3 regions of the Comamonas testosteroni genome follow, and region 1 is predicted to be linked to each of the others. Evidence: riboswitches for the same ligand, from Rfam matches in the RefSeq annotation. Region 1 holds a riboswitch; each other region holds the start of a gene.
The links. Region 1 has a riboswitch for cobalamin ahead of F0P97_RS10755 (nitrite reductase). Riboswitches for the same ligand answer to the same signal wherever they lie in the genome.
Positions count from the first base shown of each region.

Region 1 (3,665 bases):
GCCGACGATGGCGGCCGGGCGCGGACAGCCCGGGTCCTGCAGCATATGGAGCAGATGAAACAGGGCCGTCGGCGCATTGCCTATGGCGACCACGGCGCCGTCCAGATGCTCGCGCCACAGCTCCAGCGCAGCGGCGCTGCGGGTGTTGCCCATGTCGGCTGCCAGCGCTGGCACACGCGGGTCTTGCAGGGTGCAGATGATGGGGTTCCGGGCCGACAGGCGCTTGCGCGTGATCCCCTCGCTGACCATGCGTGCATCGCAGAGCACGGGTGCTCCGCGCTGCAGCGCGGCTTCCGCTGCTTCGGCAAAGGTCGGGGAGAAATGGATATGTGCGGCCAGTTCCACCATGCCGGCCGCGTGAATCATGCGGCAGGCGACCCGCTCTTCCACGGGGTTGAAGCGCTTGAGATCGGCCTCTCGGCGGATGATGCTGAACGATTGCCGGTAAATCTCTTCACCGCACTTTTCATAGTTGTAGGTCATTGAGTTGTTGCTGTATCTCGTGAGGATCGGAGTTCAGAGGCCGATAGGGAATGGATGCCCGGGCCGACGGCTGCGCTTCGGCGGGGCTGGCGTGGAGCCATATCTGGCCCGTTGTGTCCTGGCTGGCAAACACCACACTTGTCGCATCGGCAGTCAGGGCACAGAGCTTGGCGCAGCCGCTGATATGAAGATGCCGGTCCGCCGCCTGTGAGCTGGCGAATTGCAAGGCCATGGGCTGGGCCGGGATATGGGCCTGAGGGCAGTTGGGGGCACCGGTGCAGGCCGAGACCCGCAGGCGCACATCCGCAGACTGGCTGATCCAGTCCCTGGCATCGAGCCTGGCAGGCAGTGAATCCAGGTGCTTGTTCGGCAGCAGCAAGGATTTCCAGGGCGTGACCCGGATCTCCGCTTGTTCGGGCATGAGAGCCGCCAGCTTCTGTATGGCCCATGCGTCCAGGCGTCCCAAGGGGGCGCCGAGCAGCAGGCCGTGAGGATTGAGCGCTCCGGGCCGCAACGGCCTGGCAGCGCTCCTGTCCGGAGTGCGGGGCTCAAGGTGATGACTGGCCTTGGCGAGTCCGCAGGCATGAAGGTCGATAGGCTTGGCAAGGCCGCGCAATCGGCCTGCCGCCTGCGCACTGCGCTCGCGGGCAAACCACAGGGCAATCTGTATGGCTGCCTGCACGGCAGCCGGTGCAGTCTCAAAGCCATACCAGTCTTCCGATTGGCCCAGGGCAAGTCCATAGCCTCCATCGGCGCAGGCCCATAGTTGAAGGTCGGAGCTCAGGCTTCGGAGATGGCACTGCGGATCGTCGACCAGCATGTCGAATTTGCCGGGCAGGGCCGGCATGTTCTGCTGTTGCAGGGCCAGGGGACTGAGGTCACGCGCAGTTGCACCGCAAAGCGCCAGAGCCAGTGCATGGGTGCGATCTCCTCTTGTATAGAACGGAGTGCAATGCACGGCAGGCGCCAGATCTGCCTGCTCATCGGCAGGGGCCAGCCTGGAAACAACGAGCGCTGCGCGCAAGGCAGGCAGAGCCGATTCGTGCACGCCGCGCAGTTGCAGATTGCCGAGGCGGGTCAACTCGATCTGGCCCGAGGCATGGGTTCGTGCGAGTTCGGCCAGTACCAGCCACTGAGCGGCGGTGAGAGACGCACAGCGAGGTCGCACGCGCACGATCCAGCCGTCCTGTGCCTGCATGGGCTTCCAGGTGCTGGGACACCAGCCACGAATCTGGATGGGCTCAGGGCTGGACAAGCTCTGCTCCACACAGTGCGGTCAGCGCGCCGCCGACCCACAGGGACAAATCTGAATGGCAAATTCCATGCAACATAGGTCATTCACGGTCGGTTTGGCCGAAACCCGGGCCAGACAAACAAAATGTGCAGAGGGAAAATGAAGAGGTGATGAGCCGCGCGCAGGCACGGACATATCACAAGCCACATGCAATCCCGCTGCGTCTTGTACACATCAGGCCGGTCTCCGGACTTACAGAGCCCACCTGAGGGTGGCATATCGATGCGCCTTCCCGCTTTCGCAGTGGCTGCCATGGCCGTGGGCCAGAGCTTGCATCTCCATATCTCTGATTACCGTTGCGGGTGCAGTGCAGGATTGATGGGAGAACTCCATCCACCTGCTTCTCGTTTCACCTCCGCGTGCAAAAGCACGCCATGAGGCACCTGTGGTGGCGCGATCTTACGCGATAACCTGATGCACCCGGCCAAATTCATCGGCTTGGCAGTAGCTTTCCTGCTGTCTGTACGGTGACCGTATATCGATCAGGCGAGCAGGCGGGCCGCAGTGATGCCCTGTTTGATGATTATCAAAATAGATGGCTATTGGCGCTTGTCTGTTAGAGGGTCGGGGGCATTTATTGGGCGAATTTCAGCGGCAGTCGCAGGGTGTCCGGCCAGACCTTTGCCAGTCGCTCGGCGCCGCCAAACAGACGTCTGCTCTGGCCCGCAGCGGTTTCACAGTCCACCAGAATCTGTGTCAAGGCAGGTACGGGACCGCGCTCCAGCTGCAGCACATCGGGGCTGCGGAAGTCGCTGATCAGCCACAGGCAGGACGGTTGCCGGGAGTGTCTGGCCGCCATCTGCCAGCCTGCCTGCAGGGCCTGGGTCAGCGGCGTGCCGCCACCGCCGCGCAGCGGCTCGATCAGATCGGCATTCCAGCGTGGCGCCCTCGCGGGCTCCAGCAGCCAGTGCAGCCGACCTGCGCCGAAGCAGAGCAGGGCCACGGATTCGCGCTGCAGATAGGCCCGGCGCAGCCACTGCAGCAGCAGACCCTTGGCCTGGGCAAACGCACCGCTCTCCACCATGGAGGCCGAGCAGTCCAGCAGGAACAGGTGTTGCCTGGGTACAGCTCCCTCCGGCTGGCGCCAGCGCAGATGTGCGGAGGCCAGCGGCTGACCTTGGCGCTGGCGCAGGGTAGCAGTCCAGTCAATCGATGCCCCTGGCATCTTGAGGATGCTGGGTGCGGCGTGGCTGGCCAGGGCCAGGCCATGGTTTTCTGAGCCGACTTGCCTCCGGCCGGCGCTCAGCGCAGCGGACCGGAGGCTCGGGCTTTTTTTGCGGCCAGGGCCTCCAGGGCTGCCTGCGCCATGGCGTCGGCCTGTTGAGCCTCAAATGCGACGCTGCTCACGGCCCGAGCTTGCCCCCAGCCGGCAGGCGGCTGTTCGAGGCCCGGACCTGTGTCTTGAGGCAAGGAGCTGGTGGCGCCGGGCTCGCCGATGGCCGGCGAATGGGATGCTGGCACCTGGGTACCAGGCTCTACGCGGTCTTTGCTGTCCCTGCCGGATTGGGCTGCGGGCGCGGCTGGTGGTGTGCTGGCCGGTGTCTGCCGGGGCTGACTGGCGCTGCCCGGGTCTGGCTGGGCAGCGCGATGCTGCAGCACCAGTGGCGCGACTTCGGCCACATGGGCTGGCGTGATGCTCTGACTGCCTTGCCAGGCCGCCAGGGCGCGTGCAGCGCGCAGCATGACCAGGTCGGCCCGCAGCCCGTCGACCTGGGCGGCAATGCACTGCAGGGCCACGGCCTCGTGGACGTCATCACTCCATGCCAGCTCCGAGGCATTGCGACAACGGCTGCGGGCCTGCGCCAGCCTTTGGCGAATCTCCTGTTGCTCGGTTGCATGAGATCGGGCAAAGCCCTGGGGGTCCTGATCAAAGCGCAGCCTGGCCCTG
Region 1 covers NZ_CP043568.1:2,353,582-2,357,246, forward strand. The annotation lists gene F0P97_RS10750 (precorrin-8X methylmutase) at 1-483, opposite strand, end outside; gene F0P97_RS10755 (nitrite reductase) at 467-1,738, opposite strand; cobalamin riboswitch at 1,937-2,179, opposite strand; gene F0P97_RS10760 (vWA domain-containing protein) at 2,352-2,942, opposite strand; gene F0P97_RS10765 (ATP-binding protein) at 3,020-3,665, opposite strand, start outside.

Region 2 (3,665 bases), 190 kb from region 1:
CACCCCGGTCCAGTCATAGCGCTTGCCAGTCAGGAATGCAGAGAAATCCACATTCAGGGGACCATTGGCATAGGCCAGACCAATGTTCCCTTTGTGCCGCGCCACTTGGACTGTGCGAGCAAAGTCTTTGCCTTTTTTCTTGGTCTGGGAGTCAGTGTAGGTGTAGTTGGCTTTCAGTTGCCACTGCGTGTTGATACGCAGAGCCCCACTCAACTCTAGGCCTTGCGTTTCCAGCGCGTCGCCATTCGCATACAACCCATAGCCGCTGCTGGTGCGTGAATTAGTGATACTGCCGTCATACAGAATGGCATCTTTGACCTTGCCCTTCCAGAGATTGGCTTCCCAGTTCGCGCCAAGGCTGGGTAGGACCTGGCGGATGCCCAACTCAACCATGCGACCACTTTCTGGCTTGAGGTTGGTGTTGCCATACGTCGGGTTGTAGAGCTGCGACAAAGTCGGGGCTGCATAGCTGGTCGCATAGTTGCCAAAGATGGTCACATTGCCAACTTGCTGATTGATCCCCACGCTCCCTGTTGTCTTGCTCCCCCAGACGTCGTACTTGTCATGACGAACCCCTGCGGCAAGAATAGGACCGGAAACGCCAACTTGGTATTCCCCGTTGGCATAGAGCGACTTGCGCTTATTCTTGCCCTGCAAGCTGCCATAAGCCCCCCACTGTGATGCGCTCGCATCGTAGAGCTCTGCGCCGCCAAGGACCTTGAATCCTTGACCCGCATACTTGAGGCTGTAGTTCAGCTGCTTGCTCTGATCCTTGTAGTTGGCAGTGCCGACAAAACCGCTGTCGTAGAACGGAACCAGCTCTCCCTGATTGAAGTAATTTTTATAGTCCAGAGAGAAATGATTCCAGGGGGCGGTGACATATCCCAGCAACCCGTCGTTGGGATCCGCGTTGGTACGACGTGTCTGCGTCCAACCAAGCTCCAAGCGTTGGCTGAGTTGCTCTGTGAGACGTTGCTCAAGATAGGCGCTAGCTGTGTCTGTGCGGCGATCGTTGTAGGCGTTGGGATCCGGAAGCTGCATGCCCCAATAGGCCGGGGCGCCGTTAGGACCCGTTGTGACCTCTTTCAGTTGGGCATAGTTAAAGCGATTCTTGTTATGTGTGAGGGCGATGCCGGCATCGATGGACTTTCCACGAAAATCAGCAGACGCTTGAAGTGTGGTGTCACGAGTACCTTCGTACTTCAGCAGACCATCGCTGTCAGTGTGAGACGCATATAAAGAGGTGCTCAGCTTGCCATCGGCAACATCAAAGGCCTGTTGAAACGAGGCTTTGGCCTTTTTCCAACCGAGAGAACCAGCTTCAACAGAGATACTGCGCTTGGGCTCGAGCGAACCACGCTTCGTCGTAATCGAGATGACTCCAGCAGTTGCGTTCGAGCCGTACAGAACCGTCTGTGGTCCTCGCAGAATTTCAATGCGAGAGATGGACGAAGGATCATATTGGCTCAGTAGGTTGGCCACATCTCCCGTGCTGGGCAGATTCATGGAAACCCCGTCGACCACAACCAACACGTTGGCAGAGCCAAAGCCTCTCATCTTGATGTAGTTGTACTGACCTGGGCCTCCGACTTGTTTGAACTCCAGCCCAGGCACACTTCGAAGAACTTCGGTGAGATCAGTGTACGAGCCGCGCTCGATCTGCTCCTGCTCGATGATGGTTGCAGCTTGCGTCAGCGTGAAAACATCTTTATCCAGCTTGGATGCTTCCACCAGCGTTTCCGCCAACTGGGTTCCGGCGGCATCTGAGCCGGAATCTCTCAAACTGGGCCGTTGCTGAGAGGATGGCGCAGCTTGTCCCGTGGCCTGTTCAGTTCCAGGAGAGCTTTGCGCAAACGCGAACGACGAGAGAAGAGGTGGAAGCAGTCCGAGCGCCGCAGCGCTCATCAATCTGGTTTTCATTGAGGTAGCAAGTCATAAGGCTTGCCGCCACCAGACAAACAGACAGCGGAACGCAGCCCATCGCATCGATGAGCTGTGTCGTCGAAGTATGAGCTTGTCAGGTGCGATGGGACCGTGAATGCGGAACTATCATGATGCGGCAAACATAAACAAAAAGAGTTTGTTTACGCTACTGCATCGGTAGACCCGTCCACTCAGAGCCCTCGCTCAATGGCACAGTAACGACTCGCATTGGCAGGTCTCCTGGCTCACACCGTCTTTGGCGCTGTGTGCCCCTTCCCGCCGAAATTGGCAGTGGTTATGGCAGCAGCTCGGTGCTCACAGTTGCGAGGACAGCCACGTATTTGCAACGTGTTCCCGTTTTCATTCCCTTAGAAAAGGGAAGCTCAATGCTGAAGCGGGATTCTACATGGCTTAAAAATTTTGTCTCCTCGCTCATTTAGACGATGTGGTGCAGCGCTCCCTCTAGGCAGGCTGAATCTCCCCCACTCCTGTAGACACTTCCGTGACTCAAGCCCCGGCGCGCTCAAAATCGTCGGGCCTGACTCCACCCAGATGACTGTGGCGGCGTGACCGGTTGCAGAACACCTCGATGTAATCAAACACATCGGCCAACGGATGAGACCCAGCGATAAATGGATTACACCTATCTATCTGAGCTCATCGCAACGGGCAAACGTGCGTTCACAGTTGACCTCATCAAGGCCCAATCGTTCACAGCGATGATGAGTACGATGTCGCCATTTGACATGCGTACTGATGGCTGATTCCTAATCGATGGCACTTTTGTCCGGAATGCTAGATCTAGCACAACCATCTCTGTCGAGCAGCGCTGTAACAGCTCCAGCCCTTCTGCTGTCATCCGTACGGAGCGGCTTTCGCAGTCCACGGGTAGGTACTGAGGGGGTCTACGTATTCCGGTTGAATTAACCGCCTGTGCTGGTTACGGCTGACAAGTCTGCGGGTCTTGACCGACTGAGTTCGGCCAGAAGCGGAATTCCAATACATCTTTCTGAGTGTCCGCTTCCAAGAGAATGTGTTTATTAACGTTGCGAGCGGATTCGTGACCGAGGCAGTAAACTCATGCCATCGTTACAATCTGCCAAGCTCTGCGCTCCCATCTCGGGATGAAAAAGGGAACACGTTGAAACTACGTGGCTGTCCTCGCAACTGTAAGCACTGAGTCCTTCACGAAAGCCACTGCTTTGTTCTCAAGGCGGGAAGGTGTGAATGGCGCCAAACACGGTGCGAGCCAGGAGACCTGCCAGTGCGATTCGTTACTGTGCCATCGAGCGAGGGCTCTAGGTGGACGGATAGCTCCGTTCAGTAGCGTAAACCAAGCGTTTTTCGTTTTGATGTTTATGTTTGCTGCCCCGGAGCCTCGTCCACATCTGGATCGAGTTGCCCTTTTCTTGCACAAAGACGATTGCGATAGCCCTGCATCTCACCAATGCTGGCCAGCAAGGCGGCGCTGCGCATAAAAAGTATTCTGGTTGCGGCAAGCTACTGACGTGCCACTCCATGAAATCAAAAATCGTTCACGCCAGCGCTCTGAGTCTGCTCCCCGCCCTGGTCCCCTTCAACGTGCTTGCCCAGTCAAAAACGACAGGGCTCCCTACATCAATACACATTGCTCAGGCAGAAAATGGCAGCCGCAGCAACGAGCCTGTTGCTGATACAGCCCCGGAAGCCGCAACACTTGGGGAGGTCTCCGTCACCAGCCGTCACTATGACAACGCAGTTGG
Region 2 covers NZ_CP043568.1:2,542,944-2,546,608, reverse strand. The annotation lists gene F0P97_RS11615 (TonB-dependent receptor plug domain-containing protein) at 1-1,920, opposite strand, end outside; cobalamin riboswitch at 2,136-2,326, opposite strand; cobalamin riboswitch at 3,014-3,204, shown strand; gene F0P97_RS11610 (TonB-dependent receptor) at 3,442-3,665, shown strand, end outside.
Region 2: another riboswitch for cobalamin. It lies ahead of F0P97_RS11615 (TonB-dependent receptor plug domain-containing protein); the one in region 1 lies ahead of F0P97_RS10755 (nitrite reductase).

Region 3 (3,665 bases), 180 kb from region 1:
CTGAAGCCGGTTGCGTTGGCTGACATCCGGCGCCTGGGCAGATCAATGAAGCCTCGCTCTTGTAAGTGACGAATCGCTGCAAGGCGAGCGGCAATGAGGGTGCAGTCATCCTTGAGGGCCCCCTTGGGGTGGCGGAAATGTGCCGTGGGTTTTTTGCTCAGAGGTTGGCCTGCTAACACTGGCGTTAGTGATAGATCGCAGGCAGGACATTTGCATCTAGCGTTTCCGTCGATGACTTCGGCATCGTGGATGTAACGTGGCTCGCCAGTGCGCGAATCATGTGCCCATTTCAGGGGTACGGAGTCAGTGTTGAGAGAGGCGCGCACTGACGCTGCGTGGGAGTTCACCTGCCAGATACTCGAATCTTGCGTCATTGGGATCTCCTAGTTGTGGGAAATTGATCCTTGCCTCACTTGTTGATGCTGGCCGTACGGCTCGCGGCGAATGCGCAGAAGGAAGCTCGGGATGTGTGTTCGCCACCGATGCTACAGATATTGACTGCTCTGCATTTAATCCTGATTGTCCCCCCGCCACCCGGGATTTGCCGCTCGCACTGACGGATTAAACCAATCGCGTCGCAATGTCTAATATCGACACCAGCAGTCATTGACCAAGCCAAGTTTGATGAGACTTTCAGCCTTGATCAGGCTCTCACGGCGACGCGCCGGACGACTGCTTCAGCCGGTATATGACCGTTGCAGAACGACCCATTGCAGACTTTTGATTCGCAGCGAGAAGCGCCTTTCTATACTTGGTGCTTTTTCACTTTGAATGAAACGCGTCATTCGCTCGTGAAGGATTTAGCTCCAATTTTTTCTCTGCGAGCCACCCGAACGTCAGCCCCAAACTCGCCCAGATCAATGCTTGCAAGCCCAGTGCTGCAACTCTGAAATCCCACAGCAAGGAGGCGGGGAAATCAACGGGAACCTCATTGATGGTTGGCAGTATCTGAAGACAGGTCGTAGTCAACACCAAGAAGAGGCAAGCGCGCAAAATCACAGCCTCCCATGAACCAAACCGTTGCGGCAATTTGCGCCCCGCATAAAGCGCTATGACCAACGCAGCCACACAAATGGCAATGGAGCCGAAAAACAATGCTGTGCGCAATTCGATCGTTCCACCTTGCCCAACCGAAGGTGGATTGGGTGGATATTTGATATAGGGGATCAACGCAATGCAGGTGAAGCCCAGCACGGCGAGGCTGGCAGATAGTGCCCTAGCGGAAAGTCGGCTCCAGCGGCCGTAAGCCATGGAGAAAACGATTGCAAATATCCCGCCTAGAGCCGATGTGAAAACGACGATGGCAACAAACAGACCAATGCCTGATTGCGTGTCTCTGCTCACCAGTTCTTCAGGCAAATAAGGGCGATGACTGTGCTCTTGCGTCTGTGCAGGACTATGGTGCGAAGAGGCATGGTCTTCATGACTAGCACCGGATGCCTCCAGCGCAATTGCTTGTTCAATCGATGACTCACCTACCAATTTTGCAAACGAGAAAGCCAACAGGCCCGCGACCAAGCCCGCGATCATGCCGCGCAGCAGTAGTTGTCTAATCATAGGAGCCCTCGGCTGTCAGTGGCAGGGGAAGCCTAGCAAGTGGCGGCCATCGTGCACAAATTCGTGCACGTACATACTGTTGAAGACGGCCAGCGCACCTTCTTCAATGCCGACAAAGTAAATGGCCAGCATGAAAAAAAGGCCCGCAAAAATGATCCAGGGCAACTGGTCACGGATAGGAAAAGAAATCGGTTGGACAACCGATGGCAGGGCAGAAACAGATGGCTGCATAAGAACTCCAGGAATACGCGTCCTAGGTAAGTCAGCGCAGGCTTGCAGCATTGCACTGACCCAGTGGGGTAGTTTCTCTTGGCAAAGGTCTGACTCGATGAAAGCAAAGCCCAAGAGCTTTCATTCACGTTACAGTGGCGCGACCGTGCTGGGTTTACACCAGCTTCTTTGACAAGAAAGTTCGCAAGATTCTACCGCCGCCTCATCCAAAGTATCGAAGATTCGCTGAGTTCAGTAGGAGCGCAAAAGCATGAGAACGATGCTCACACTGTTATGTGCACAGGTGCCTCCTGCATTGCGTGCAGGACACTTTCCTGATGACGATGGGCTCGATACGACTCAGCTTGCTGATGCTTCACTGAACTTATCTGGCCCGGAGCGGCATTCCGCGCGTGTCATTTGCAGTTCGTCTCGGGCCGCACAGCAAACAGCTCAAGCAATGGGCATCAATGACTATCAACTGGAGCCTGCCTTGAAGGAGGTGGACTATGGCCTCTGGTCTGGCGTCAGCCTCAAAGATATCGAACCTCAGTTGCTGGGGACTTGGCTGCGGGATCCATCCATGAGTCCTCCGAATGGGGAGTCGCTGGATATGGTGTGCCGCAGAACAAGAAGCTGGTTTGAAGCATCTCAACACCAGCAGGGCATGTCGTTGGTGTTCACACATGCCAATGTCATTAAGGCCCTGGTGTTGAGTGTGCTGGGTGCACCGATGACTGCAATGTTCCACCTGGATATCGCACCACTGAGTCTGACCAGACTCACCTGCCATCAAGGAAGATGGCAGGTTCAGTGCCTAGGCGTTCCTCTGAAGCATCAATAGTCGCAGGCCTGAGCAGATTTTGGATGAGCAGGCCCACTGCTCTTGCTTATCAGAAGGTAGTGCGGAACGTCACTCGCACGGCCCGAGGCTCACCTGGATGGACGATACGACCATCAACTGCGGTGGCCTCATTGGGCAAACGTGATCCGTAATAGTATTGAATGTCGTCAAACTTCTTGTTGAAGAGGTTGAACACATCCAGCGTCAGGCTCGCATCACGTCCCAGAATATCTTTCAAGCTGCGAGTCAGGCGCCAGTTGACCGTTGATACTGGTTTGGAGCGCACGGTGTTGTCTTCCACCAGCGCACTGCTACCCAGGTAGCGCCACTGAAGGCTGGTGGTCCATGGGCCCAAGTCACGCCAGGTTGCGGCGACAGAGGACACCACATCCACCGCGTTGGGGATGCGGTCGCCGTTGGTGAAACGTGCCTTGGACAGAGCCAGGTCGGCATCCAGCAAAAAATGCTTCCCAGGCGTCCAGCGGTTATTGATTTCCACACCGTGACGCCGGCTGGCAAGGCTGGCTTCAGTGGTTCCGGCATCACCAACATAGATCAGCTCTGACTTGGAGCGGAGATGCCAGTACGAAATCGATGTTTGCAGGTCGGTAATGGCCTCCGTGCGTGCACCGATTTCCCAGCCGCGAGAAGGAGCAATTCCGGGAGACGGCTCCACAGGCTCACCGCTGCGCGGGTCGATGCGGCTCATCACGCCTCGCGCATCGTTGCTATGAAAGCCTTTACCCGCATTCAGAAAGAATTCCGTGTTCTGCCAGGGGCCCGCAACAAACGTCAGTTTGGGCGAGATCCGGCTTGCATTAGCCTTGCCTGAGTTCAAGGGTTGGCCGAGGCTGTTGACATCAAAGCGGTAGCTGTCCCCGCGTAGGCCCACAACACTGCGCAACCATGAGGTGAGTTGCACTTCTGACTGCGCATACAGACCCACATGAGTTTGCTTGACCTGATCGGCTCTGACCGTGGAGAGAATCTTGCGGGCCTCCGTGTCGTAGAAGGCCACGTTGATATTGTCGTGGCGCAGTTGCAGTCCAATCTG
Region 3 covers NZ_CP043568.1:2,538,342-2,542,006, forward strand. The annotation lists gene F0P97_RS11590 (hypothetical protein) at 1-374, opposite strand, end outside; gene F0P97_RS11595 (CbtA family protein) at 763-1,557, opposite strand; gene F0P97_RS11600 (CbtB domain-containing protein) at 1,573-1,788, opposite strand; cobalamin riboswitch at 1,851-2,002, opposite strand; gene F0P97_RS11605 (histidine phosphatase family protein) at 2,039-2,611, shown strand; gene F0P97_RS11610 (TonB-dependent receptor) at 2,661-3,665, opposite strand, start outside.
Region 3: another riboswitch for cobalamin. It lies ahead of F0P97_RS11600 (CbtB domain-containing protein); the one in region 1 lies ahead of F0P97_RS10755 (nitrite reductase).